2 regions of the Rhodoplanes sp. P11 genome follow, and region 2 is predicted to be linked to the other one. Evidence: riboswitches for the same ligand, from Rfam matches in the RefSeq annotation. Region 2 holds a riboswitch; the other holds the start of a gene.
The links. Region 2 has a riboswitch for glycine ahead of ACFQUV_RS07900 (D-amino acid dehydrogenase). Riboswitches for the same ligand answer to the same signal wherever they lie in the genome.
Positions count from the first base shown of each region.

Region 1: it holds a riboswitch for glycine, as region 2 does, so the genes downstream of both, gcvP (aminomethyl-transferring glycine dehydrogenase) here and ACFQUV_RS07900 (D-amino acid dehydrogenase) in region 2, are expected to answer to the same signal.

Region 1 is NZ_CAXWGY010000016.1:276,154-290,683, reverse strand. Features, by position in the region: gene ACFQUV_RS13085 (HAD family hydrolase) at 1-460, shown strand, start outside; gene gcvP (aminomethyl-transferring glycine dehydrogenase) at 562-3,453, opposite strand; glycine riboswitch at 3,778-3,864, opposite strand; gene ACFQUV_RS13075 (flavin reductase family protein) at 3,996-4,544, opposite strand; gene ACFQUV_RS13070 (GntR family transcriptional regulator) at 4,732-5,727, opposite strand; gene ACFQUV_RS13065 (Xaa-Pro peptidase family protein) at 6,213-7,634, shown strand; gene ACFQUV_RS13060 (ABC transporter substrate-binding protein) at 7,880-9,130, shown strand; gene ACFQUV_RS13055 (ABC transporter ATP-binding protein) at 9,236-10,030, shown strand; gene ACFQUV_RS13050 (ABC transporter ATP-binding protein) at 10,027-10,716, shown strand; gene ACFQUV_RS13045 (branched-chain amino acid ABC transporter permease) at 10,910-11,899, shown strand; gene ACFQUV_RS13040 (branched-chain amino acid ABC transporter permease) at 11,896-12,768, shown strand; gene ACFQUV_RS13035 (xanthine dehydrogenase family protein molybdopterin-binding subunit) at 12,979-13,995, opposite strand; gene ACFQUV_RS13030 (xanthine dehydrogenase family protein molybdopterin-binding subunit) at 13,992-14,530, opposite strand, start outside.
Region 2 is NZ_CAXWGY010000001.1:1,737,191-1,751,720, reverse strand. Features, by position in the region: gene ACFQUV_RS07935 (NAD(P)H-dependent oxidoreductase) at 1-774, shown strand, start outside; gene ACFQUV_RS07930 (LysR substrate-binding domain-containing protein) at 876-1,889, shown strand; gene ACFQUV_RS07925 (hydroxymethylglutaryl-CoA lyase) at 2,267-3,202, shown strand; gene ACFQUV_RS07920 (CaiB/BaiF CoA-transferase family protein) at 3,233-4,429, shown strand; gene ACFQUV_RS07915 (SMP-30/gluconolactonase/LRE family protein) at 4,826-5,821, opposite strand; gene ACFQUV_RS07910 (MFS transporter) at 6,208-7,524, shown strand; gene ACFQUV_RS07905 (sodium:alanine symporter family protein) at 7,645-9,024, opposite strand; gene ACFQUV_RS07900 (D-amino acid dehydrogenase) at 9,192-10,610, opposite strand; glycine riboswitch at 10,667-10,757, opposite strand; glycine riboswitch at 10,759-10,860, opposite strand; gene ACFQUV_RS07895 (DUF3830 family protein) at 11,108-11,524, opposite strand; gene ACFQUV_RS07890 (Crp/Fnr family transcriptional regulator) at 11,900-12,535, shown strand; gene ACFQUV_RS07885 (DUF2892 domain-containing protein) at 12,812-13,003, shown strand; gene ACFQUV_RS07880 (nitrogen fixation protein) at 13,287-13,658, opposite strand; gene petA (ubiquinol-cytochrome c reductase iron-sulfur subunit) at 13,678-14,211, opposite strand; gene ACFQUV_RS07870 (sulfurtransferase) at 14,432-14,530, shown strand, end outside.

The sequences.
Region 1 (14,530 bases), on a different contig from region 2:
CTCGAGCCGCATGGTGGCCGAGATCCTGGCGGCCGGCCGGGCCATCCTGGCGCATCCGGTCGAGCTGCTGCCCGGCGTCGAGGCGACGCTCGACGCCCTGGCGCGGCGCGGCCGGCTGGTGCTGGTCACCAAGGGCGACCTGCTGCATCAGGAGAGCAAGCTCGCGGCCTCGGGCCTCGGCGATCGCTTCGCCGACATCGAGATCGTCAGCGACAAGACGGCGGCGACCTTCCGCCGGCTGTTCGAGCGGCACGGGGTGGCGCCCGAGGCGGCCGTGATGGCGGGCGATTCGATGCGCTCCGACGTGCTGCCGGCGCTCGCGGCCGGCGCCTGGGCCGCCTTCGTGCCGCACGATCTCGCCTGGAGCCACGAGTGCGCGGCGCCGCCGGAGGCGCATCCGCGCTTTCGTCGGCTCGCCGGCCTCGCCGAGCTGCCCGCCTGGATCGACACCATCGGGTGAAGGCGGCCGCCGCCGGTCACATCATTGCCGGTCACATCATCGCCGGCCACATCGTGGCCGCCCACGCCGTCTCGATCAGCCGGGCGGCGCTGCCGTCCGCCTCACTCCGCATAGCTCTCCACCGGCGGGCAGGAGCACACGAGATTGCGGTCGCCGTGAACGTTGTCGACCCGGCCGACCGGGGCGAAGTACTTGTCGGTGCGCGACACCCCCTCGGGGAACACCGCCTCGGCGCGCGAATAGGCGCGGTCCCAGGCGTCGTCGGCGAGGTCGTGCACCGTGTGGGGCGCGTGGCGCAGCGGCGACTGCTCGATGGTCAGCCGGCCCGCCTCGACGGCGGCGATCTCGTGGCGGATGGCGATCATGGCGTCGACGAAGCGGTCGAGCTCGCGCTTCGACTCCGACTCGGTCGGCTCGATCATCAGCGTGCCGGCCACCGGGAACGACACGGTGGGCGCGTGGAAGCCGTAGTCGATCAGCCGCTTGGCGATGTCGTCGACGGTGACGCCGGTGCTGTCCTTGAGGGCGCGCGGGTCGACGATGCACTCGTGGGCGACGCGGCCGTTGTGGTTCTTGTAGAGCACCGGGAAGTGCGGCGCGAGCCGCCGGGCGATGTAGTTGGCCGACAGGATCGCCACCGCGGTGGCGCGGCGCAGCCCGGCATCGCCCATCATCAGGATGTAGGCGTAGGAGATCGGCAGGATCGACGCCGAGCCGTAGGGCGCCGCCGATACCGGCCCGGCCGGCGCGGTGCCGCCGTCGAGGGCCGGATGGCCGGGCAGGAACGGCGCCAGATGCGCCTTGACGCCGATCGGCCCCATGCCGGGCCCGCCGCCGCCATGCGGGATGCAGAACGTCTTGTGCAGGTTGATGTGGCTGACATCGGCCCCGTAGGCGCCGGGGCGCGCCAGCGCCACCTGGGCGTTGAGGTTGGCGCCGTCGAGATAGACCTGGCCGCCATGGGCGTGGACGACATCGCAGATGTCGCGGATGTGCTCCTCGAACACGCCGTGGGTCGACGGATAGGTGATCATCGCGCAGGCGAGCGTGTCGGCATGCGCGGTCGCCTTGGCGGTCAGGTCGTCGAGATCGATGTTGCCGTCGCGGTCGCAGCCGACCACCACCACCTTCATGCCCGCCATGGCGGCGGAGGCCGGGTTGGTGCCGTGCGCCGAGGAGGGGATCAGGCACACGGTGCGGTGCGGCTCGCCGCGCGCCGCGTGGTAGCCACGGATCGCCAAGAGGCCCGCATACTCGCCCTGGGCGCCGGAGTTCGGTTGCAGCGAGACGGCATCGTAGCCGGTGATCTCGACCAGCATGCGGGCGAGCTCGTCGAGCAGCACCCGGTAGCCCTTCGCCTGTTCGGCCGGCGCGAACGGATGCAGGTTGGCGAACTCCGGCCAGGTGATCGGGATCATCTCGGCCGTGGCGTTGAGCTTCATGGTGCAGGAGCCGAGCGGGATCATCGCGCGGTCGAGGGCGAGGTCGCGGTCGGCGAGGCGGCGCAGGTAGCGCAGCATCTCGGTCTCGCAGCGGTAGCGATGGAAGACCGGATGGGTGAGAAAGCGCGAGCTGCGTGCGAGCCGCGGCGGCAGGTGGTCGTCCACCGTGGCGGCGATCTCGCCGTAGCGCAGCGTGCCGCCGAAGGCGCGCCACACCGCCTCGACGGTCGCCTCCTCGGTGGTCTCGTCGAGCGCGATGCCGATGGCGGCCTCCGGCGCGAAGGCGCCCGGCGCCAGCGGACGGAGGTTGATGCGAGCGGCGCGGGCGCGGGCCAGCACCTCGCCCTGGCGGTCGCCGACCGCCACCGTGACGGTGTCGAACACCGCGGTGTCGGGCACCGCGAGGCCGAGGCGGCGCAGCCCGGCGGCCAGCACGGCGGCGTGGCGATGCACCCGGCGGGCGATCGCCGTGAGCCCCTCGGGGCCGTGATAGACCGCGTAGAGGCCGGCGATGACGGCGAGCAGCACCTGGGCGGTGCAGATGTTGGACGTCGCCTTCTCGCGGCGGATGTGCTGCTCGCGGGTCTGGAGGGCGAGCCGGTAGGCGGGGGCGCCGCGGCTGTCGACCGACAGGCCGACCAGGCGCCCCGGCATGGTGCGCTTGAGGCTGTCACGCACCGCCATGTAGGCGGCGTGCGGGCCGCCATAGCCCATCGGCACGCCGAAGCGCTGGGTCGAGCCGATGGCGATGTCGGCGCCGAGCTCGCCGGGCGGCACCAGCAGGGCGAGGGCGAGCGGATCGGCGGCGAACACCAGCAGGGCGCCGGCGCCGTGAACGCGGGCCGAGAGGCCGCGCCAGTCGCGCACCGCGCCGTACGTGTCGGGATACTGCACCAGCACGCCGAACACCGCGGCCGGATCGAGGTCGTGCTCGGGATCGCCGACGACGAGCGACAGGCCGAGCGGCTCGGCGCGGGTCTTCAGCACCGCGAGGGTCTGCGGATGGACGGCGCGGTCGACGAAGAAGGCGTTCGCCTTGGAGATGGCGGCGCGGCGGGCCAGCGTCATCGCCTCGGCGGCGGCGGTCGCCTCGTCGAGCAGCGACGCATTGGCGACGTCGAGCCCGGTGAGGTCGGTCACCATGGTCTGGAAGTTCATCAGCGCTTCCAGGCGCCCCTGGGCGATCTCCGGCTGGTAGGGCGTGTAGGCCGTGTACCAGGCCGGGTTCTCGAGCACGTTGCGCTGGATGACCGGCGGCAGCACGGTGCCGTGGTAGCCCTGACCGATGAGGGAGACGAACACCTGGTTCTGGGCCGCGATCTCGCGCAGACGGGCGAGGGCGGCGGTCTCCGACAGGGCGGGACCGAGCGACAGCGGGCGCTGGTCGCGGATCGACGCCGGAATCACGTCGTCGAGGAGCGCGTCGAGGCTCTTGGCTCCGACCGCCTCCACCATGACGTCGACATCGCCGGGGCCCGGGCCGACATGGCGATCGGCGAACGCGGTTGCGGCGGGCGCGGCGGACGGGAGGGCGGCGGTGTCGCTGTGCATCCGGATGGGGGCGTTCATGGGCGCGGTCCTGACCATGGCTTGGGCCGTCACGGGCCGGACCGTCGCGGGTGGACGGGACGGGTGACGACGACGGGCGAGACGAAGCAAGCGGAATGGCCGTGACGGATCGCCGGTTCGCCCTCACGGGAGGACGGACGCGGCTCGGGCCGGACCAGTGGACGCGGAATGCCGTGATCGGACACGGGCGCCTCCCGACAAGCTCGGCTCGCCTCGGCGCCCCATCTGTCTTCGTGCCTGAGAGTGTTATCCCGTCGGCGGACCCGCACGCGCCGCAGCGCGGGACGGATCACTTTCCAGATTCAGTCACCCCCGACGGTCCTTTTGCCTGAGAGTTTCCGGGGCGGTTGCTCCTTCGGCGCCGGCAGGGCCGGTCTCTCCCGTCGCGGGTACGCGAACATCACGGCCTTGCGGCCGCGGGCACGCGGAACCTCCTTGATCTAGGCCGCTCATCGATGCCGTCAAGGCCGCGGCCTGTCAAGCGTGCCCCGGCCGGCGGACGGCGCTGTCCACTGAACTGGAGTTCATCCGTTCTGTCGGGCCAGCGAATCGCCTGCCGCCTCCGGGGCCGCCGGATCGGGCATCAGCTTGCGGTAGCGGCCGGCGAAGAACACCAGCGGCGGCCGCGGCGGGCCGTCGCGGTCCACCGTCAGGCCGAGCACGCGGCCGACGAAGATTTCGTGATCGCCGCCGTCGTGGCGGGCATACGCCTCGCATTCGAGAACCGCGAGGCAGCCCGGCAGCACCGGCATGCCGTGCTGCCCGGCGGTGACCGTCACCCCTTCCCACTTGTCGGCGGCCGGACGGGCGAAGCGGTCGGAGAGCCACTCCTGGTCCTCGCCGAGCACGTTGACGGCATAGTGCCGGGCCGCCTGCCAGGCTGCGAAGCTGTTGGCGCGCCGCGCGATGCTGAACAGGATCAGCGGCGGATCGAGCGACACGGAGTTGAACGAGCTGACCGTGATGCCGAGCGGCGCGCCGTCCGGGCCGGCGCCGGTGACCACCGCGACGCCGGTCGGAAACCGGCCGAGCGTGCGGCGGAAACGGGTTTGATCGAAGGGCAGGTCCTGCATGGCGGCGCGGCTCCAGGCGGCCGCCGGCGGGCCGCCGCTGGTATCAACCAGCTTTGCACCGCCACATCAAGCGCTCCGCGGCGCAGCAGGGGCCGCCCGGGGGCGGCCCGCCGATCGACCCCGCGCGGGTCGGCGCCACCCCGGTCGGGCGCACTCGTCAGGCGCGCGTTGATCAGCCGCAGGCCGGTCAGGCGTCCGTCCGCCGGCCGCGAGCGACGGTGGGGGCGGCGAGCGCCCGGCCACCGCGGCCCGGGGCGGTGCCGACCAGATGCTGGAGACGCTCGCGCAGGCTGTCGATGTGCTTGCGCATGGCGCGGGCGGCGCGTTCCGGATCGCGGGCCTCCACGGCCTCCAGGATGGTGCGGTGCTGGCGGGCGGCGGCGTAGAGGTCGATGGTCTGCCACAGATGCAGGTACCAGAACCGCGTCGACCGCTCGTGCATCAGGCGAACGAAATCGGCCAGGATGGCGTTGCGCGACATGTCCGCCAGCTTGACATGAAAAGCTCGGTCCGCCTCCACGAAGGCATCCATCGAGCCGCCGCCGTGCCGACGGTTGGTCTTGTCGAGGATCGCGGCGAGCTCGCGCAGGTCCTCGCGCGTCCCGTTGATCACCGCGCGCCGCACCAGCTCGACCTCGACCAAGATGCGGGCATCGAGGATCTCCACCACCTCGCCGATCGAGTCCGGGCGGACGATGACGCCCTTGCGCGGCACCACCTCGACCAGCCCTTCCACCTGCAAGAGCTGCAACGCCTGATGCACCGGGGTGCGGCCGAGCTTGAGCAGATCGCAGATCGCCGCCTCGTTGAGATACTGCCCCGGCAGGAAGAACAGGGTGAGGATCAGCTCCTTGATCTGCTGATAGGCGTGCTCGGACAGCGACGACGGCCGCGAGGTCCGGGTCTTGCTCTTGGCCGCGCGCCCGTCTGTCGCGCGCCCGTCTGTCGCCCGCCCGTCGGAGGCGCGTGTAGAGCCGTCACGCGGCGTGGTGCTGCGCGGCGTGGTGTTGCGCGGCGCGGTGTTGCGCGGCGCGGTGTTGCGCGGCGAGGTGCTGCGCGGGGTCGTGCCGCGCAGGGCGGACGCCCGGGCCGCCGCGGGGGCCTCTTCGTCCTGCGGCGGGGCCGGCGTGGCCGCCACCTTGCGCTTCGATCGAGCGGTGCGCTCGGTGCGAGTCTGGACCATCTCGGCAATTCCCGTCGGCGGCTCTCTCGTCGTCGGGTCGCCGCGCGGCGGCGGCTCCTTGCTGCGCCGCGAGAGACGACCCGCGATCCGCGACCCCCTGTCGCGTCGACAAAACCTTAACGGTGTTCGGTGGGCGGCGCCAGACGCCCGTCGCGGCGACACGACCGCGCAGCGGTGTCGGCCGGCGTGGGAATTTTCCGCGATCGCTGCCGGAGCCCGGCCTCGAATCGTGGCGTCCGCCATCTCCGGTCGTGGCGCGACGGCGCCGCCCCGCGCCTGTCGAAGCACCCGCCGGCGTCCTCCTCGTCGTCCAAATTTGCAGGGCTGCACCGTACGGATGACATCGCCGTTCGCTTCCCTCGGGGGAGTCGACGGTTATAATTCAAACCGCTCGGATCACTTTGCGTTCGGGCTTCCTTCGTCCATCCGTCCACTTTCGTGTCCTTCGCCTAAACCTCGAAGTCGGTCCAACGAGGAGCTGCTCCATGAGCTATGAACTCGACCACGCCTTTCTCGGAAAGCCGCATCATCAGCTCCCGCGCCGTGTCTACCCGGCGCAGGGCTGTGATTGGCAGTACCGAGTCGATTACGAGCGGCTCCGTCGTCAACGTCTCGAGCGCGCGCGCCAGCAGATGGAGATTCACGATCTCGGCGCGCTCGTGCTCTATGCGGGCGCCAACATCCGCTACATCACCGGCTCGTATCAGGGCAACTGGAAGTACAACATCAACATCCGTTACGCGGTGCTGCCGCGCGGCGGCGATCCGATCCTGTTCGAGACCGCCGGCTCCGACATGCAGTGCGCCCGCATCGACCTGCCGTGGATGCACAAGACCCGGGGCAGTAACATCGCCGAGGGCCTCAAGGGCTCGGCGGCCATCGCGGCCGGCGCCAAGGAGCGCAAGATCGATCCGCAGAACGATCCCGGCCTGATGATGCGCGACAACATTCGCCCCGCCATGACCTGGCAGTGGGCCGAGTCGGCCGTTCCCTACATGGCCGAGCGCATGGTCGCCTCGATCTACGAGGTGCTGAAGGAGTACGGCGTCGAGAAGGAGAAGGTCGGCATCGACAATCTCGACATGCCGTCGCTCGACGCCTTCCGGAAGTTCAACATCAACATCGTCAACGGCTGGCCGGCGATGTCGGCAGCCCGCGTCGTCAAGACGATCGACGAGATCGAGCTGCTGAAGCAGTCGTCGACCATCGGCGACGCCGCCATGTGGCACATCAAGCACGAATGGCTGAAGCCGGGCGTCACCGAGCGCCAGATCGAGGCCAAGGTGCACGAGCTGATGCTGAGGCTCGGTTGCGAGATCATCTACGACATCATCGTGGCGTCGGGCGGCAACACCTCGCCGTACCGCCGGTGGGCGACCGACAAGATCATCCGCCAGGGCGATCTCGTCATCGTCGACATCAACGCGGTCGGTCCCTCCGGCTACTTCATCGACTATGTGCGCTGCTTCAAGTGCGCCGCCAAGATGACGCAGAAGGAGATCGACCTCTACAAGCAGACCTACGACTCGATGTACGCCGGCATCGAGATGCTGAAGCCCGGCAATTCGACCGCCGACGTCGCCGCCAAGTTCCCCGAGTACGACGACGACACATACGGTACGGTGACGCTCCAGCAGTTCGCCCACTCGATCGGCATCACGCTGTACGAAGGCATGTGGATCTCGCGCGCCTACTCGCTCAGCCAGCCGGCCGAGATCAAGGAGAACATGTACTTCGCGATCGAGACCTTCGCGGGCCATCCACAGCTCGAGCAGACCACGCGCCTCGAGGAGAACGTGCTGGTCGGCCCGAACGGCCCGATCGTGTTCACGCTGATGGAGCACATGGAAGAGGCCGTCGGCAACTACGAGCGGCCCGGCATGCATCATCCGTCGGTCTTGCGCTGATGTGGAAAGGACGAGGCGCGCACGGTCGCGTCTCGTCCGTCCCGAGCCGCCGGCGTCACGACGCCGGCGGACGTTTCGTTCCCGCAGGCGCGCGCGCCGGGCCTGCGCATTTCGAACTCCGGAGCGTGGGCCGCGCCGATTACCGCATTGCGGACCATTCCGGAGTGTTGCAGTCTCGACAGAATAACCACGGATTTTACTTGGCTGTTCCCCACTCCCATCGCTAGATCGAGAGGAAAGCGGACATGAAGAGGCTATGGGGTCTGCTCGCACTTTCTGCCCTTTGTAGCGTCCTCGCCACCAGCCCCGCCCCGGCTCAGACTTCGGGTCCCAGCAAGGTCAAGGTCGGAATTCTGCTGCCCCTGACGGGTCCGTTCGCGGCGGTCGCCGAGACCCAGAAGCAGGGTGCGCTGCTCGCCGTCGACGTGATCAACAAGAAAGGCGGCCTGGACATGCCGTGGGGCAAGGTCCAGGTCGAAGGCATGGTGGACGACGACGAGGCCAAGCTCGATGTCGGCGTCCGCCGCTATCGCTACATGATGTCGGAAGGCGTGAAGGGCGTCGGCGGCCAGACCTGGGCGCCGCTGTCCTACGCCATCAACGCCATCGTGTCGCGTGAGCCGATGGCCTATTTCCCCGTCTGCGTGATGGCCAAGGAGGCGTTCCAGAAGGGCAAGATCGCGCCGTCGACCTTCGCGGCCGCCTACAGCCCGTGGACGGTCGGCTACACGGCCGGCACCCAGGCGGTGAAGACGCTCGGCAAGAAGAAGATCTTCTTCCTCGCGCGGTCCGACTCGTGGGGCTGGGACATCCGTGACGGCGTCTATGCGGCCGCCAAGGAGCACGGCGCCGAGATCGTCGGCTACGACGAGGCCTCGCTCGGCACCAGCGACTTCACCACGATCTTGCAGAAGGTCCGTGCCGCGAAGCCCGACGTGTTCATCGCCGCGCAGTTCGCCGCCGACTCGGTCGCGCTCCTCAAGCAGGCTCACCAGATGGGCCTGAACAAGGACATGACCATCTTCAACGCCTTCATCACCAACGTGGTGGCGAAGGGCCTGCCGCCCGAGGCGCTGCAAGGCGTCTACGCGATGCACTACTTCTACTACGACCTGTCCGCCCTCGGCGACAGCGGTGTCGCCGAGAAGGCGGCCGCATTCACCAAGCTGTTCCAAGACAAGTACGGCTATCCGCCGGATGCCTACGCGGCCATCGCCTACATCGCCTACATGGAGATGTTCCGTGGCTTCGAGCAGTCCAAGTCGTTCGACGCCGCCAAGGTGGCGGCGGCCCTCAAGGCCGACGGCGGCAAGTTCGACTCGGTCAAGGGCCCGGGCTCCTGGCGCGAGGACAACCAGGCGGCGTTCAAGTACGGCGCCTTCCTGGTGAAGGGCAAAGGCCCCGCCGATCGTAAGGGCGATTGGGACCTGTTCACGGTCGAAGGGTCCATGGGTGGCGACCAGATTCTCCCGCCGCTGAAGTCGCTCGGCTACTGAGCGTACGTCTCTCCGATGGTGGCCGGCCGGGCCGGCCACCCCTTCAACCTTCCTCCGGCGGCCGGCATGCCCCGGACGCCGGAGGGGCCACACACGGGGGACATCGTGAACACCGATCCGCGCGCCGAGATCATCCGGGCGGAAGGCGTCACCAAGCGGTTCAAGGGCCTCGTTGCCGTCAACAACGTCAACTTCGTGCTGAACGAGTTCGACGTCGCCGGCATCATCGGGTCGAACGGCGCCGGCAAGACAACGTTCTTCAACCTGCTCACCGGCTACTACATTCCCGACGAGGGGCGGGTCTTCTACAAGGGCCAGGACGTCACCCGCATGCCGCCCGAGCAGCGCGTCGATCTCGGTATGATGCGGACGTTCCAGCTCACCGCCACGTTCGACACCCTGACGGTGATCGACAACTTGGTGCTGTCCTGGTATCGCGCCCACGAGAAGCCGTCGCTTCCGGCACTCTTCTTCAACACCTGCCGCAGTCGCCGCAACGAGCCGAAGATCGTCGAGATCCTCGAGACCTTCAATCTCGCCGACGTGCGGGACCGCCTGGTGAAGAACCTGAGCCTCGGCGAGAAGCGGCGGCTCGAGATCGCCATGTCGATCCTCGCCGATCCGTCTCTGCTGCTGCTCGACGAGCCGCTGGCGGGGCTCGCCGAATCCGAGATCAAGATGCTGCTCGAGGTGCTCAAGGCGCGGGTCGGGCGCCAGACCATCCTGATCGTCGAGCACAAGATCTCCCACGTCCAGGACTTCCTGCAACGCCTCACGGTGATGCACGAGGGCCGGGTGATCGCCGAGGGGCCGTGCCAGGAGTGCCTGCGGCATCCCGAGGTGCGTCGCAGCTACTGGCAGATCGCGACGCCCGATCAGGCGGAGGCCGTCGCGTCATGAGCAAGCCCATCCTGGTGGTGAACGGGCTGAACGCCTCCTATGGCGAGTCCAAGGTGCTGTTCGACGTCAGCATCGACGTCCTGGACAAGCAGGTCGTCGGCTGCGTCGGCCGCAACGGCGCCGGCAAGTCGACCCTGCTCAAGAGCATCGCGGGATTCCTGCACCCGCGGTCCGGCACCATCGTGTCGGACGGCGTCGACCTCGTGGGGCAGCCCGCCTACACGATCGCCAATCTGGGGATCAAGTACATTCCCCAGGACAAGAAGGTGTTCTCGGACCTGACGGTGCGGGAGAACCTGGAGCTCGGCAGCTACGCCTCCGGCGACTACGACTGGGACCCGGTGCTGACCTTCTTTCCGAAGCTCAAGGTGCTGATGGATCGCAAGGCGGGCTACCTGTCGGGTGGCGAGCGGCAGATGCTGATGATCGGCCGCGCCATTCTCGGGCGGCCCAAGCTGCTGCTGGTGGACGAGCCGACCGAGGGGTTGGCGCCGAGCATCGTGACGCACCTCAAGGATGTGTTTCGCGAGCTCCGTCGCAGCGCCGCTCTGGTCATCGTCGAGCAGAACCTGCCGATGATCTGCGGCATCGCCGACAAGATCTACGCCCTCAACGAGGGCCGGCTGATGGCCGAGATCACCGAGCGCGACAAGATCACGCCGGAGTACTGCGAGCCCTATCTCTAGGACCCTTCTACCGCGGACCTGCGGGTCCGCGGGCCGAGACGATGCCGCTGCCGGTCCGGGCCACCGGGCAAACCCGACGCGACGGTCCGGACGGTTCCAACACAGCGAGGGGCGGACATGGGCCGCCGCTCCGAGCGATCGGGCGCGCGGTGGCGGTCGCCGCCGTCGACCCGATCGAGAGAGGGATTGCGCGATGAACGTCCTGAGATGGTGGTCGGGGCTGTTGGTAGCCTTCGCCCTGCTGCTTCTACTCCGAATCACCCTGCCGTTGCCGTTCAACAACGAGATCGTGATCTTCGCGATCTACGTGATCGGCTGCAACTTCCTGCTCGGTCGGGTCGGATTCATCTCCTTCGGCCAGCCGGCCTATCTGGCGGTCGGCGCCTACGGCACGGCCTTCTATCTCTATTATTTCGGCACCAATCCGTTCGTCGGCATCCTGGTCGGCGTGATCGCCGGCATTGTGGTGGCGGCGATCGTCGGGCCGCTGTTCGTGCGCTTGCGCAGCGACTACTTCGCCCTCGTCAACCTGGCGCTCGCCGTCATCATCTTCTTCATGATGCAGAAGATGCTGGCGACCTACACGTTCGGCGACAACGGGCTCGAGCTGCTCACCAAGATGGACTCGACCCCGATCATCGACATCACGCGGCCCGAAGGGTTCTACGTGCTGGCGTTCGTGTCGGCCTTCGGGGTGTGGGCCTTGTACAAGTATCTCGACGACTCGGTGTTCGGGGCCTGCTGTCTCGCCGCCAAGGTCAACGAGGACAAGCTGCGATTCCTCGGCTACTCCAACTTCGGCGTTCGCCTGATGGCGTTCATCGTCGCCAACACGACGACGGCGTTCGCCGGCACGCTCTATGCGATCCACCAGGGGCTGGTGAGCCCCGAGATGTCGAGCCCGGCGCGTGTCGCCGATCCGGTCGTGGTCACCATCCTGGGCGGCGTCGGCACGCTGTATGGACCGCTGGTCGGATCGGTCGCCTTCGTCGGCATGAAGGATCTGATCAGCAAGTATATCGGCCACTGGGAGCTGGTGGTCGGCGTCCTTCTGATCTTCGTCATGCTGGCCGGCGAACGCGGCATTTGGGGCTCGCTCGAGCCGTTGCTCAGGCGCTGGGTGCTTCGCCAGCGCGAGGCCGAGAAGCCGGCCGTGGCCGATGCGGGAGTGAAAGCGCGATGATCGATCCTCACCTGCTCCTGTCGGGCGTCATCTTCGGTCTCAGCATGGGGAGCGTCTTCTTCCTCATGACGCTCGGCCTGTCGCTCTGCTTCGGCCTGATGCGCGTCATCAGCATGGACCAGCTTCTCTACTACGCGGTCGGCGCCTACCTCACCTATACGGTGAGCATGGCGATCGGCAACGTCTGGCTGGGCATCCTGGTCGGCGTGCTGGTGTCGGCCCTGGTCGGCTTCGTCATCGAGCGGCTGGTGTTCCAGCGCACCTATTCGCGCGAGATCACCTTCAGCATGATCATCTCGTTCGGCCTCCTCATCGGCGGCATCGGCATCATCAAGGCCGTGTGGGGCCTGGTGCCGCGGCCGGTTCCGGTGCCGATCGAGGCGCAGTGGAACATCCTCGGCACCGAGGTCCCGGTGTATCGGATCGTCGTCGTCCTGATCGCAGTTTTGGTCTATGCCGGGATCTGGGCGTTTCTCAACAAGACGATCATCGGCAAGGCGATCCGCGCCGGCATCGAGGATGTGGGCCACACCGAGGGTCTCGGCATCAACGTGTCGCGGCTGTTCACGCTGACCTTCATCCTGGCCGGTGCGCTGTCGGGCCTCGCCGGCGGCCTGCATGCGCCGCTGATCATGGTGTTCCCCGACATGGGGCTGGAGATCCTCGCCTTCGCCTTCATGGTGGTGATCATCGGCGGTCTCGGCAGCATCAAGGGCACCTTCATCTCGGCCTTCCTGGTCGGGCAGGTGGTGTCGATCGGCTCGCTGGTCTACGCGCCGCTCGCCCAGATGGCGCCGTTCGCCATCATGCTGCTGATCCTGCTGATCAAGCCGACGGGCCTGTACGGCAGCGCGATGCTCAAGCGCTGATCGGCGACACTATCGGATCTGCTCGACGGCCGGGCCTCGTGCCCGGCCGTTCTGCATCTAGATGCTCTGATGCCGATGACCGCCGATGCGGACTCGTCGTGCCCTGGTCGACGGCTCTCGCGTGCCGAGACAAAGAAAAACGGCGCCGCGAACGGCGCCGTTAGGGGGTCGAGGCGGCCGTCTTGGCGCGGCCGCCGGAGTGCTGAGAGATCAGGCCGGGATCTGCTTCTGCTCGGCGGCCCGCTTGGCCTTGATGCCGGCCAGCACCTTCTCGGCGGTCGCCGGCAGCGACATGATGCGGACGCCGACGGCGTCGTAGATGGCGTTGCAGATCGCCGCCGCGGTCGGCACCAGGCTCGGCTCGCCCACCGCCTTGGCGCCGAACGGGCCGGTCTCGTCGTAGCTGTCGACGATGTCGCAATCGACCGCCGGCATGTCGAGCGTGGTCGGCATGATGTAGTTGGTGAGGTTGCAGTTGATCTGCTTGCCTTGCTTGTCGAACAGGATCTCCTCCTGGACCGCGAAGCCTAGCCCCATGAACACGCCGCCCTCGATCTGGCCCTCGACCAGCATCGGGTTGATGGCGGTGCCGCAATCGTGCGACGCCGTCACCCGCAGCACCTCCACCTCGCCGGTCTCGTCGTCGACGTCGACCTCGGCGATCTGGGTGGCGTACACATAGGTGCCGAACGGCTTGCCCTGGCCGGTCTCGGGATCGAGCGGCACGGTCGGCGGGTTCCAGGTGGCGCTGCCGATCGGCGGCGTCCCGTTGACGATGTGGGCGCGTAGCGCCACGTCGGCGATCGGCACGTTGCGGGCCGGAAAACCCTTCACCTGGATCTTGTGATCCTTGGCTTCGAGCTGGCTGGTTTTGACGCCGAGCATGCCGGCCGCCACCTCGAACAGCGTGTCGCGTGCCATCGCGGCGGCGGCCGCGATGGCGTTGCCGGTGATATAGGTGGTGCGGCTGGCGATGGCGCCGGTGTCCATCGGGCAGGTGTCGGTGTCGCCCGACACGATGTGGATGTCGTTGGGTGCGATGCCGAGCGCCTCGGCGGCGATCTGAGACAGCACGCCGAGGGCACCCTGGCCGGTCTCCACCGTGCCGGTGAGCACCACGGCGGTGCCGTCCTCGTTGACCTTGACGACCGCGCCGCTCGGGTTCGCCGCCACCGTGAACCCGACCGGATACCACATGCTCGCGAGGCCGCGTCCGCGCCGCTTCATGACTGCACCTCCCAGCCGAACTTCTTGACGGCGTTCTCGAGCGACTCTTTCACCTTCACGCTGTGCAGCACCTGGCCGGTGGAGCTCATCGAGCCCTCGCGGAACATGTTGCGCAGCCGGATCTCCACCGGATCGATGCCGAGATCGCGGGCGATCTCGTCCATCTGCGACTCGTAGGCGAAGCATACCTGCGGGGCGCCGAAGCCGCGCATCGAGCCGGCCGTCGTCTTGTTGGTGTAGACCACGTAGCCCTCGGCGAGCGAGTTCGGGATCTCGTAGGGGCCGGTGGAGAGGATGCACGCCTTGCCGAGCGTCGTCTCACTGAACGAGCAGTAGGCGCCGCCGTCGAGCACCATGCGGACCTGGCGGGCGATCAGCCGCCCGTCCTTGGTCACGCCGGTCTTGTAGTCCATGTGGAAGGCATGGCGGATGGTGCTCGCCACGAACTCCTCGACGCGGTTGAAGCGTCCCTTCACCGGACGGCCCGCCTTCTTGGCGAGCAGCGCCAGCACCGGCTCGTGGCGGATCTCGTTCT
Region 2 (14,530 bases):
TGGGACCACTGGGGCGTATCGGCCGAGCAGGCCCGCATCGGCGGCATGAACCCGAAGATGTTCAACGCCTTCCTGGACGGCTCCAAGCCCGCCATCGAGAGCGCGGCGATCGCCAACGCGACCGGGCTCGCGGCGCAGTCGCACGGCCTCTCCTTCCCGCCCGGCTCGATCGACGACATCCCGACTCTGATGCGCCCGAAGAGCGAAGGCGGCGTGCTGGAGCAGAAGGGCGTGGTCGAGGTGGTCTCGTCGCTGCGCCCGGACGGCACCAAGCTGCCCTACGACATCCGCAAGGGCGTGTGGGTGTGCATCGAGGCGGACACCGACTACATCCACCGCTGCTTCGGCGAGTACCAGGTGGTGACCGATCCAGGCGGCCGCTACATGTGCTCCTACAAGCGCTGGCACCTGATCGGGCTGGAGCTCGGCATCTCCATCGCCTCGATCGGGCTGCGTGGCGAGCCGACCGGGCTCGCCCGCGTCTTCAACGCCGACGTCATCGCCACCGCCAAGCGCGATCTGGCAGCCGGCGAGGTGCTGGACGGCGAAGGCGGCTACACCGTGTTCGGCAAGCTGGTGCCGGCCGGGGTGTCGCTGGCGGCCCGCCATCTGCCGCTCGGGCTCGCCCATTCGGTCGCCCTCGTCCGGCCGGTCGCCAAAGACCAGCTCGTCACTTGGGACGACGTCGCCATCGACACCGCGTCGCCGGCCTGCCGGCTGCGGCGCGAGATGGAGGCGACGTTCGCGGCGCGGGAGCCGGAACGGATGGCCTGAGGCCCGGCGCCGGCTCGACGGGACCAGGCCCGTCGCGCCGTCCGGCGCGGCGGACCACAGAAGCATCTGTCGCAACGGCGGCCGAGGAGGTAGATTGCGCCGTGAGCACGCTCGATCTCCTCTCGCTCCGACTGTTCGCCTCGGTCGTCGAGCACCGCAACATCGCCCAGGCGTCGCGCGCCAACAACATCGCGCCGTCGGCGGTGAGCAAGCGCATCTCCGACATCGAGGCGCGGGTCGGCGTGTCGCTGCTCTATCGCTTGCGCGAGGGGGTCGAGCCCACCCCCGCCGGGCAGGCGCTCTACCGTCACGTCAAGCGCCTCGCCAAGATCATCGAGGATCTCGAGGCCGAGCTCAGCGAGTTCTCGCAAGGCGCCAAGGGGCGCGCGCGGCTGTGGGCCAACACCTCGGCGGTGACGCAGTTTCTGCCCGAGGATCTCGCCGTCTACACCAGCCAGTTTCCCGAGGTGAAGATCGATCTGCGCGAGGAGGTGAGCCGCACGGTCGCCGAGGCCGTGCAGGATGGCTCCGCCGATCTCGGCGTGTTCTCGGACTATATCGGCGAAACCGGCCTGGAGACCCGCATCTACCGGCGCGACACCCTGATGGTGATCGTGCCGCGCGGGCATCCGCTGGAAGGCCGCGACTCCGTCACGCTGGCCGACACGTTGGCTTATGATCACGTCGGTCTTCAGGAAGGCAGCTCGTTGCAGGCCCGCCTGCTGTCCGAGGTCGACCGCTCCCAGCTCGCCCTCAAGCTGCGCGTCCAGGTGCTGAGCTTCGACGGCGTTCGCCGCATGGTGGAGGCCGGGCTCGGAGTCGCGGTGCTGCCTCAGGGCGCGGTGCTGCCCTATGCGACCACCGGAGCCTTCGCGTCGCTGCAGCTCAACGAGCCGTGGGCGACCCGGCGGCTGCTGCTCGGCTTCCGCGAGTATCGCTCGCTGCCGGTGGTGGTCCGCGCCCTCGTCGAATGCCTGGCGCCGCTCGACCGCCGCATGCTGCGCGACGTGGCGCAGGCCCAGGAGCTGCGCGCACAGGAGCCGCGCACACAGGAGCTGGGCGCACAGGAGCTGGGCGCACAGGCGCCGCCGGCCCACGACTCACACGAGAGCTGACGCCGCCACCCCGGTGTGCCGCCGAGCGTTCGAAACCGCGGCGCACCGACGGACGGATGGACGGCAGGCGCGCGGCGGGCGCGCGGCGCGCCGTTCCAGCGGCGAACTTCGTTGAATGGGCCGGTGCGAACCGCGATGTCCCGCTCGGAACCTACGACGAGTCGAACCATACGCCCGCAGCCCGTGCGCCGGCCATCGCCATCGGCGAGGTCAGGCCCCGCCACTTGCTGATGGCCACGCCTGTCCCCCGGCGCCACTGTCCGCCTCGAACCTGAAGCCCGTGTGCGCGCCGCAGACCCGTCGTGTCTATCGGCCCCGCGAACGGCGGCCGGTGCGTCCGCGTCCGGCCGGGCACGGGCCGACAGAGGAGAGTCGGCATGGGCACGACCACCACCCCCACGAGAGTCTTCATCAACGAGGTCGCGACCCGCGACGGCTTGCAGAACGAGAAGACCTTCGTGCCGCCGCCTCGGAAGATCGCGCTGGTCGACGCCCTGTCGCGCACCGGCGTCGCCAAGATCGAGGTGACGTCGTTCGTCTCGCCCAAGGCGATCCCCAACCTCCGCGACGCCACCGAGGTGATGGCCGGAATCACCCGCCAGCCCGGCGTCGTCTACACCACGCTCGTGCCCAACAATCGCGGCGCGCTGCGCGCCATCGAGGCGAAGGTCGACGAGATCAACCTCGTGATGTCGATCGGCGAGAAGCACAACCTCGCCAACATGCGCATGACCTGCGACGAGTCGCTGGCCGGCTTCCGCGACGTGATGGGCACCATGGCGGGCAGCGGCATCCGCGTCACCGGCTCGATCGCCACCGCGTTCGGCTGCCCGTTCGAGGGCGAGCAGCCGCTCGACCGGGTGCTGTGGGCGACCGAGACCTACCTGAATCTCGGCATGGTCGGCGTGACGCTGTGCGACACCGTCGGGATGGCGCATCCGCGTCAGGTCGATCGCTTCTGCCGCGCCGTGCGGGATCGATTTCCCGGCGTGCCGTTCACGGTCCACTTCCACGACACCCGCGGCATGGGCCTCGCCAACGTGATGGCGGCGCTCGATGCCGGCATCGACAGCTTCGACACGTCGCTCGGCGGCATCGGCGGCTGCCCCTACGCGCCCGGCGCCACCGGCAACATCAGCACCGAGGACACGGTGCACATGCTGGAGGCGTGCGGCATCCCCACCGGGGTCGACCTCGATGCCATCCTGCCGCTCGCCCGCGGACTGACGACACTGCTCGGCCGCCCGGTGGGTGGCCAGGTCGCGCGCTCCGGCAAGCGCACCGACCTGCATGCCTTCCCGCAGTGCGCCTGACAGAGTTCAATCGAGGAGGACGTTCGTCCCATGACCACCACCGCAGGCGCCCTGTCGGGGCTGCGCGTCATCGATCTCACCCGCGTGCTGGCCGGCCCGTTCTGCACCATGATGCTGGCCGATCTCGGCGCCGACGTGATCAAGGTCGAGGAGCCCGGCAAGGGCGACGACAGCCGGCACTACGTTCCGTTCGTGAACGGCGAGAGCGCCTATTACATGAACCTCAACCGCAACAAGCGGGGCGTCACCCTCAACCTCAAGGGCAAGGGCCGCGACATCCTGCTCGACATGGTGAAGCACGCCGACGTGATCGTCGAGAACTACCGGCCCGGCACCATGGAGAAGCTCGGTCTCGGCTGGGAGACCCTGAAGCAGATCAACCCGCGGCTCGTCTACGGCGCCGTCTCGGGCTTCGGCCATTCCGGCCCCTACCGGCTGCGCGCCGGCTACGACATCATCGGCCAGGCGATGGGCGGCCTGATGAGCACCACCGGCTGGCCGGGCGGCGAGCCGACCCGCACCGGCACCGCCATCGGCGACGTGCTCGCCGGCCTCTCGGTGACGATCGGGATTCTCGCGGCGCTGCGCCATCGTGATCAGACCGGCGAGGGCCAGAAGGTCGACATCGCGTTGGTCGACTCGGTCGTCGCCAGCATGGAGATCATCACCCAGATCTATCTCGCCACCGGCAAGGTGGCCGAGCGCATCGGCAACCGCTACGAAGCCTGCTATCCCTACGACTCGTTCCAGGCCAAGGACGGCCGCGTCGTCATCGGGGCCGCCAACAACAAGCTGTGGGCGCTGGTGTGCGGCGTGATCGGCCACGAGGAGCTGATCCACGACGAGCGGTTCGACACCAACCCGAAGCGCGTGCAGCGCCACGCCGAGGTGAAGCCGCTGGTCGAGGCGTGGACCCGGGAGCACACCGTCGACGATATCGTCGAGCGCATGCTGACGGCCGGCGTGCCGGCGGCACCGATCAACACCATCGACCGCATCGTCAAGGACCCGCATATCGCCGAGGCGCGCGAGATGTTCGTGGAGACCCGGCATCCGAAGGGCGGCCCCCTCAAGCTCACCGGCTCGCACCTCAAGATGACGGCGACGCCTCCCTCCATCCGGACGCCCTCCCCGCTGCTCGGCGAGCACAACGAGGAGGTCTATGGCGAGCTCCTGGGACTCGACGCCGAGGCGATCGCGCGGCTCCACCGGGAGGGCGTCGTCTGATAATGTTTTCGAGTGATCAGTTCGCGTCATTCCGGGGCGCGGCACCCGGATCGGCGCTTCGCGCCGTCCGGGCGCAGGCTCCGCCGCGAACCCGGAATCCCGCGGCAAACTCGGAGTCCTCGGCTGGATTCCGGATAGCCGCTTCGCGGCTTCCGGAAAGACCACCGAACTGATCAGGCGGATCTCGTCTGAGACACCACTTCGGCGCCGACCCGACCGGCGGGGCGGCGCCGGCGGATCGATCGCCGCCACGAGCAATCGATCCGCCGCCTGCCGGGCCGCGTCCCCCTCTGCGGCCCGGCTTTTTTTGTGTCCCGACCTCGCGCCGGTCGAACGAAAAGGCGCGCGAGCCTCACGACCCGCGCGCCCGAACCATCGTCCAGAATAATCGATGCTTCACCAGTCCCAGTGGGCCGGCGGCACGCCGGCGACCGGCGAGCGGAAGTACGCGACCCTGTCGCCGCTCACCGAGCCCAGATAGGCGGTGCGCAGATCGGGGCCGCCGAACGCCAGGCTGGTGACGTTCGGCAGCACCTTGGCGGGGTTCTTGTAGAACAGCACGCGGTCGAGAGTGCCGTCGGCGATCGCCTTGCGGATCGCCGCCATGTGGTCCGCATTGCTGTCCTCCACCACCAGGTGCCAACGGCCGTCCGGCATCACCCGGATGATCTTGTTGGCGGCGATGCCGGTGATCCACAGCCCGCCCTCGGCGTCGAGCGTCATGCCGTCCGGCAGCGTGTCGTCGTCGAACTCGGCGAACACCTCGCGGGCCCCGAGCGAGCCGTCATCGGCCAGCGCGAAGCGCACGATGCGCTTGTGGAACGTCTCGTTCACCAGCAGCCACTTGCCGTCGAGCGAGATGCGGCACTCGTTGGTGGCGGCGAGCCCGTCGGCGACGATGCGGGCCGTCTGCGGCCGATCGACCGATTCGACCAGCACGATGTAGCCGTCGGCGGCTGCACCCTTGCCGAGCCGCTTGCGGCCGGCGCCGGGATTGGAGCGGTACATCACGGTGATCCACACCCGCTCGCGATCGTCGAGCCACACGAAGTTCGCGGCCGCCACGCGCTCGCCGCCGACCTCCATGGCCCACGGCTCGCGATGGCCGTCCGGGTAGAGCCGCCAGACGCCGCCCTCGGCCCCGAGATTGGCGACCAGCAGGCTGCCGTCGCGCAGCAGCGCGATGCCGTTCGGCATGAAGTCGGTGTCCTCGCGGCGCGCCGCGCAGCCGATCGCCCGGCGGCTGCCGTCGGGCCCGATCCGCACCACGCCGCCGCGCCAGTCGGAGCAGTAGAGATGACCCGAGCGGGTGGCGAGCACGCATTCCGGCCGCATCAGGTCATGGCCGACGAACCCGACCGCGCCGAGATCCAGGGTGAAGTCTTCAGACATGCGTTCGATCCTCCGCGCAGATGAGCGCGGTCGTCCGCCGCGGGCGCGATGTGTCGAGCACGACGGGTCGGCGCGATGCTCGCGCCGGCCTCCCGCCGAGACGACGTCGCGTCCAGACCACACCGCGCACGGTCGCAGCCGTCGAAAACGACCGCTTCTTCACGATCACTCCAGTTTCGATACAGAGTATGGATAAGGAGCCGACCCGTGATCTTGCCGCTCACGACGGTCCTCCCTCGGAGAGGTCGCCGCAATTCCTCAAACACGATGCTTCGCCTCGTGAAACACGACGCCTCCTCGGAACCGACAAGGCGCAGGCTGCGCCTGCCGTCCAAAGCTCGGGAGTCGAGCGACGGCTCAGCGATCACCGACCGGCGAGGTGGGGCATGCAAGACATCGAAAAGAGAACCACGACGAAAGTCATCCGACGATTCCTGCCGATTCTCGTAGTCTCCTTCATTCTGTGCTTCCTTGACCGGGTCAATGTCGGCTTTGCGACGCTGACCATGAGCAAGGATCTCGGCTTCTCGAACACCGTGTTCGGGCTCGGGGCCGGAATCTTCTTCATCGCCTACTTCCTGTTCGAGGTGCCATCCAACATCATCCTCGAAAAAGTGGGTGCGCGATTCTGGATCGCCCGGATCATGATCACCTGGGGCATCCTCTCCGCCGCCACGGCCTTCGTGTGGGACGAGTGGAGCTTCTACGCAATCCGCTTCCTGCTGGGCGCCGCCGAGGCGGGCTTCTTCCCCGGCATCGCGTTCTACTTCACATTGTGGCTGCCGAGCCGACATCGCGGCAAGGTAAACAGCATGTTCCTGGCCTCGATGCCGGTTGCCAGCGTGATCGGCTCGCCGATCTCGGGCTGGCTGCTCAGCCTCGACGGAATGTGGGGCCTGCACGGTTGGCAACTCCTGTTCATCATCGAGGGTCTGCCGTCCGTCTTCGTCGCCTTCGTCGTGATCTACCTGCTGCGTGACACGCCCGAGAAGGCCGAATGGCTCGACGCCGACGAGAAGGCGTGGCTGGCCGACGAGCTGCGCCGCGAGCGCGAGAACGCGACCGCGCTGGTGCCGCACGGCGTGCTCAACGTGATGAAGAGCCCGATCATCCTGCTCTTGTGCGTCGTCTATTTCGGCGTGACGGCGTTCAACTACGGCATCAGCTTCTTCCTGCCGCAGATCGTCCGCGACTTCGGGCTGTCGTTCGTGCAGACCGGATTCGTCGCCGCGATCCCGCCGATGTGCGGCGCCATCGGCATGGTCCTGTGGGGCCGCCACTCCGACAAGCACAACGAGCGCAGGCTCCATGTGCTGCTGCCGCTCAGCCTGGCGGCGATCGGGCTCGGCAGTGCCACACTGGTCTCGGTGCCGGTCCTCAAGCTGGCGTTCCTGTCGCTCGCCGCCGTCGGCGTGTTCTCGACCGTGCCGGTGTTCTGGGTGCTGATGCCGTCGCTGCTCAGCGCCGGCGCCGTCGCGGTCGCCTTCGCGGTGGTCAACTCGGTCGGCAACCTGTCGGGCTTCGTAGCTCCGTACGTGGTCGGCGCCCTCAAGGATGCAACCGGCAGCGTCAACCCGGGCCTTCAGGCGATCTCGCTGTTCGGCTTCGTGGCCGTCGCGCTGCTGGCCGGCATCATCCGCTACCAGCAGTCGGTCGCCCGCGCGGACGATCGGCCCGTGAGGGCGAAACCGGCCGTCTCGTAAACGGCCGCCTGCACGGCCAGCCGGCGCCAGACCGGCGATGACGACGCGGCCCGCCTCCGGAGACGATCCGAAGGCGGGCCGCTCTTTTTGACGGGTCGGCGAACGAGGGACCCGGTCGGGTCAGAGCTCGGTGACGGCGGCCTCGGCCGGTCGGCGGGCCATGTCGGCGAAATGCGCGCGGGTCAGCTCCACTACCACCGGCGAGAGCAGCACCAGCGAGATCAGGTTGGGTACCGCCATCAGGGCGTTGAGCGTGTCGGCGATCAACCACACGGTGTCGAGATGGGTGACGGTGCCGATCAGCACGGCGATCGTCCACAGCACCCGGTACGGCGTGATGGCCTTGACGCCGATCAGGAACTCCCAGCACTTCTCGCCGTAATAGGCCCAGCCCAGGATGGTGGTCAGCGCGAAGATGATCAGGCTGCCGGCCAGCACGTACTGACCGATGCCGGGCAGTGCGGCGCTGAACGCCGAGGTGGACAGCACCGCGCCCGACTCGCCGTTCGACCACACGCCCGACGCGATGATGGCCAGGCCCGTCATGCTGCACACCACGATGGTGTCGATGAACGTCCCCATCATGCCGATCAGCGCCGAGTTCACCGGGCTCTTCGCCTTGCCGGCCGCCTGGGCGATGCCGGCGGTGCCGAGGCCCGCCTCGTTGGAGAACACGCCGCGGGCGACGCCGTAGCGCATCGCCGCCCACACGGCGGCGCCGGCGAAGCCGCCGGTCGCCGCAACCGGCGTGAAGGCGTGCTGGAAGACGAGCGCCAGCGCGCCCGGCACGCGATCCGCGAAGATGACGAGGACCAGCAGGGCGCCGACCACGTAGGCGACGCACATGAACGGCACCAGCGCGGTCGCCACCGCCCCGATGCGGCGGATGCCGCCGAGCACGACGGCGCCGGTGATGCCGCTCAGCACCACGCCGGTGACCCAGTTCGGGACCCCGAAGGTGGTGTCCATCACGCTGGCGATGGAGTTCGATTGAACCATGTTGCCGATGCCGAAGCCGGCGACGCCCCCGAACACCGCGAACAGCACGCCGAGCCACGCGAAGCGCGGGCCGAGCCCGTTCCTGATGGCGTACATGGGGCCACCCACCGCCTCGCCGCGCTCGTCCACCTCGCGGTAATGCACCGCGAGCAGCACCTCGGCGTACTTCGTGGCCATGCCGACCAGCGCCGTGCACCACATCCAGAACAGCGCGCCGGGGCCGCCGAGCGCGATCGCGGTGGCGACGCCGGCGATGTTGCCGGTGCCGACGGTCGCGGCGAGCGCCGTCATCAGCGCCGCGAAGGGGCTGATCTCGCCGACTGCCGTCTCGGCCGAGCGGCGGCCGTCCCAGACCATCCGAAAGCCGTGGCCGATACGAGCGATCGGCATGAACTTCAGCCGGATCTGGAGATAGAGCCCGGTGCCGAGAATGGCGATCAGCATGGGGACGCCCCATACCACGCCGTTGACGACATTGAGCCAGTGGGTGAAGGCGTCCATCCGTTCCTCCCTTGCGCGTCGTTGCGCGTTGTCGCGTCGTTCGTGTGGCGGTGCAAGCAATCACATGGTCGAGGGCTGCCGCGGCGATGCGATCGCCGCGTGCAGGTCGCCTTCGGCGTGTCGACTGGCGCGCGTCGCAACCGCGCGCCGACGCGCGACGGACGCGATTACGCGGCGCGATCGAGGCGGCCCGCCGGATCGCCGGCGATGCGATCGGCGACCAGCGCCGCGGTCGCGGCCGCCAGCGTCCAGCCGAGATGACCGTGGCCGGTGTTGTAGAACACGCGGGCGTGCCGACCGGGACCGACGCGCGGCATCATGTCGGGCATCATCGGCCGCAGACCCGCCCACGGAATCACCCGGTCGGTCGCCACCGCCGGAAACAGGCGTTGCGTCCACTCCACCAGCGGGCGCACGCGGTCGGCGCGGATATCGAGACCGAAGCCGGCGATCTCGGCGGTGCCGGCGACCCGCAGGCGGTCCGGACCCAACCGGCTCGACACCACCTTCGCCTCGTCGTCGAGCAGGCTCACCCACGGCGCGGCGCGTCGGCTGATGTCGTCGTGCAGCTCGACCGTGATCGAGTAGCCCTTCACCGGATAGACGTTGAGGCGATCTCCCAGCATCGCGGCGATGCGGCGGCTGCCGACGCCGGCGCAAACCACGACCAAATCGGCCGTGAGCACGCCGACGTCATCGCCGGTGCGCCAGCCGAGGCGCACGCCCCGCGTGTCGGCCGAGGCGGCGGTCACCTCGGCATTCTGGACAAACCGGGCACCGCGCCGCCGGCACGCCTGGGCGAGCCGACGGGTGAACATGTGGATGTCGCCGGTCGAGTCCGACGGCGTCAGGAAGCCGCCGTACCAGCGGCCATGGAGGCTCGGCTCGATGTCGTGAATCTCGGTGGCGGAGACCGGGCGACGTGCGAGCCCGCCGGCGGCGAGCAGACGGTTCACCGCGGCGGCGTGCTCCCAGCCGGCGCGATCGCGATAGACGTGGAGAATGCCGCGGGTCTCGTGGCTGAAGTCGATGCCCTCCTGGCGGGCGATGGCGAACAGCCGCTCGCGCGCCGCGATCGCCAACCGGGCGGTGGCGATCGTGTTGGGCTCCCGGCGCGGGATGGCGGCCATGAACTCGGCCAGCCACGACAGCTTGTGCCAGCTCGGCGCGAGGCCGAGCCGCAGCGGCGCATCGGACCTGAACATCCACCTCAGGCCCTTCAGCACGGTGGCCCAGCTGTTCCACACCTCGGCATTGCTGGCGGAGAGCTGGCCGCCATTGGCGAAGGAGGTCTCCATCGCCGGATAGCGCTGCCGGTCCAGCACTGTCACGGCGTAGCCGCGGGTCAGCAGCTCGTAAGCCGTGGTGACGCCGGTGATGCCGGCCCCCACCACGACAACGTGACGGCCGGCGCCGTCCGCCGCCGCTTGCGGGATGCCGGCGAGCGGCGCCGCGATGGGAGACGGCGAGACGTCGTGCGCGGAGAGAGGATGATCAGAGACCTGATGAACGGAAGCGTGATGATCGGCGACGTGATGATCAGAATCGTGATGAGCAGAGATGGGATCGACCGGAGTGTGGGGCATGCTCGCCCTCCGTGACACGAGGAGCCGTGGACCGGACGATGTCCGATCCGGTGGCCCCCTCTGTCACGGTACCTGAGAGCTTATCCCGCCCGTCGCCGGGCGAAACTTCCCCTTCGGTGGGCGTCCGAAACGCCTCTCTCCAGAGTGTCCGATCGATGCGGTCTCGGGTGCCTGAGAGTTTCCGGGGGTGTTGCTCCGTCGGCGCCGGCTTTGGCTCGCGGCCTCGGCCGGTCTCTCCCGCATCGTCGTTTTGCGACGAGAAACGGTCTCATGACGACCACCAGACGTCAAGGCGTGAATCCATCAGACGAATGGCGAAGAACGGCACAGCGAAACCTGTGCGAATTGTCTGAAAATGACGACATCGACCCAGTCGCGGTGTCGAATTACTGCCGAGGACGTTTTGCGAGCGCGACTCTCGGGATCGATCCGGGCGGACGCCTTCCAGAGCGGAATCCGATCCGACGGGATCGTGTTCCGCTCTGAAAGTCCTTTATCTATTGGACCGCCTCGAAGCGGATCGGCTGGGCGCCCTCCCACAGGGCCAGACGGCCGAGCTCCGGCAGCTTGTCGAGGTTCGAGGTCAGCGTGATGAAGTGGTTGCCGGCGAGCTGACCGACCTTGCTGGCGAAGCGCACGCCGCCATAGGCGAGCAGGATCTCGGTCTCGCTGATGCCGCCCGGATAGAGGATGATCTGGCCGGGCGCCGGGAAGCTCGTGTGGTTCTCGTAGTCGACCCCGAAGCTGTAGTCGCCGAGCGGAATCCACACGCCCTCGCCGCTCCAGCGCACATGCACCACCTTGCTGACGAAGGGCAGCCGCTCGATGAAGGCCGCGCAGGTCTTAGGCGCCGCCGCGCGCTCGAAGCGGGCGTCGAACGTGAACGGGCCGGCGATGATCTTCAGGTCGCTCATGGGGCGTGCTCGGAGGTCGAGGTGGGACGGGACGGCGGGGCGGTCGACGAGCCGCCTCCGCGGCGGGCGGCCGCGGCGGCGGCGCGCCGGGTGATCTAGGCGAAGCATCGGCCGCCACGCAACCCCGGCTCGCACGTTCACGGTGCCGCGGCGGCTCGCTCGTCGCCGGCTTGAGGGGGCCAGGGCCGGCTGATAGGGATCGGTGATGATGCGAGCATCGAGCAAGCGGGCGAACCGCGCCGCAGCGGTGGCAGGCCGTGCCCGCCGCACGGCGGCGCATGGCCCCCGGCTGCGCGGCCGCGGCCGCGCCGGTGATGCCCGAGGGGGCTGCGCGTGAACACCCCCTCACCCGGCTGGCTCGCGGAGTTTTCGCCGTTGTCCACGCTGCCACCGGACGAGCGCGCCATCCTCACCGGCGCCTCCGCTTCGGTAGCGCTGCCGGCCGACGCCACCGTGTTCGAGCCGCACCAGGCGTGCGGCGCCTTCCTGCTGGTGCGGCAAGGGCGCATCCGCGTCTATCAGCTCGATCGCGACGGCAACGAGATCGTGCTGTATCGGCTCGGACCCGGCAGCATCTGCATCCTCACCACCATGGCGCTGCTGGCGGCCGACCGCTACAGCGCCTTCGCCACCACCGAGACCGCCGTCGAGGCAGTGGCGTTGACCGACACCGCCTTCGAGACCCTGATGGCCCGTTCGGGCCGCTTCCGCAGCTTCGTGTTCACGGCCCATGCGGAGCGCATGGCGGATCTCATGCGGGTGATCCGCAACGTCGCCTTCGAGTCGATCGAGAGCCGCCTGGCCGCACGGCTCCTGGCGCTCGCCGCCGATCGCCGCGCGCTGTCGATCACCCATCAGCAGCTCGCCGCCGAGATCGGCAGCGCCCGCGAGGTGATCAGCCGGCATCTCAAGACATTCGAGCGGCGTGGCTGGGTGTCGCTCGCGCGCGGCCGCATCGAGGTCCGCGACGCCGCCTCCCTGCGCCGCACCGCCGGCCCGGGCGACGCCTGAACGGCGACGCTTCGTCGGCGAGACATGACGCTGCGACATCGCCGCTGCCGAATGCGCGCGACGGCACCGCCCCTCCGGCGTACAATGCCTCCGCGGCCGCGTCGCTCCGCCGTTTTTCGGCGATGTCCGACGTGACGACGGCCATTCCGCGGCGATCGTCGCCATCCGTCCGGATCGACGGCCGCGCCGGATTGGTGACTTCGTCACAGACGACCGGCGCTCCCGCGATTACGTCTCGACTTCATCCTGTGCATCGAAGCGAGCGAGAGGACTGTCATGACGAAAAACATGGGAATGATGGATCGGCTGGTGCGGGCCGTGGTCGGCTTCGGCCTCGTCTACTGGGCGCTGACCGGCGGCCCGATGTGGGCCTGGATCGGCCTGGTGCCGCTGGCCACCGCGGCGATCTCCTACTGCCCGGCCTACACGATCTTCGGCATCAACACCTGCCCGACCGCCAAGAGCTAGAGCATTTTCCGCGAAGTGGGACCCGGTTCGCCGTCGAAAATGCGATCAAATAAGGGCTTCTAGAGTAGGGCCGATCCAGTTGGATCGGATGCCGCTCTCGGCTCCGGAGTGCCCCCGGCGCGGCGCAAGCGCGCCGGGGTGGACCCCACGAGCTGCCGAACTCTCGTGGCCCGCCGGCGCGGACCGCGAGACGAAACCGCCGAGCGGGACCATCCCCCGCCCGGCGGTTTTCGCGTTTTGAGAGTGCATGCCGCGGCACGGGCGGGCGAGCGGCTCGCCGTCCTCACCCGCAGGTGCAGCCGCAGCCGTCGGCGTCGGCGTCGGCCACCGCGGGCGCCAGCGTGCCGGCCGCGTAGCGCGCGGCTGCCGTCGCCGGATCAGTCTCGTCGGTGGTGACCGTCGCCACCCCGTGGCCCGCCAGCCGGCGGACGAAGCCGGCACCGGCGCTGCCGGCGATCACGGCGCGCATCGCGAACAACGGATGCGGACCGTCGCCACGGAACTCGTGAATCGACTGCTCGGGCGGCAGGTCGAGCCGTGCCACCTCGCGGGGCGCCGCGCCGGGCGCCGTCTCGAACACCAGGAACCGGCATGCCTTGCCGGCATGCGCCGTCACCGTGCGGAAGTCGTCGCTCGCCACCGCGATGCGCATCATCGTCTCTCCTCGCGTCATCTCACGCCTCGCCGATCCGCAGCGTCGTGTCGTCGACGAAGCTGTAGGGCGGCACCGGCAGGTTGAGGGCGGCCGGCCCGCGCCGCACTCGCCCCGAGGCGTCGTACTGCGAGCCGTGGCACGGGCAGAACCAGCCGCCCCAGTCGCCGCGGTGACCGAGCGGAATGCAACCGAGATGGGTGCAGCTCGCATACACCACCAGCCATTGCGCCTTGCCGGGCTTCACCCGGTCGGCGTCGGCCTGCGGGTCCATCAGGGCGGACAGCGGCGTCGCCTCCTCGGCGGCGATCTCCTGCGCGGTGCGATGACGCACGAAGATCGGCTTGCCGCGCCAGATCAGGCTGAGGATCTGCCCCGGCGCGATGGGAGCGAGATCGATCTCGATCGGCACCCCGGACGCGATGGTCTTGCGGTCCGGGTTCATCTGGTCGACCAGCGGCCAAGCCGCGGCGGCGACGCCGGCGGCAGCGGCCACCCCGGTCGCGAGATAGAGAAAGTCGCGCCGGCTCGGATTCGGGGCAGTGATGGCGGTCATGAAAGCACCTCCGGGCACCGCAGAGGCGCCCGCGATAAGGGGAATATTCGTTATGTAATAACATGCAAAAGCAGCGTCAAGATGTCTTGACGGCGCGGACGGCCCGCCCTCGCGGGCGGGCGCTCCCCTACCAACGCCTGATCCGGATCAACGACCCGCCACCCCGCAGCCCCGATGGTCCCGCATCTGCTGTGCTGCGCCCCCGCGCCGAGGCCGCCCGATGCCCGTCTCGTTTCGCCTCGCTCTGATCGCCCTGCTGCTGACCATCGCGGTCCCGCTGCGGGCCGGCCCGCTGATCCTCGATGCCGAGGGGACGGCC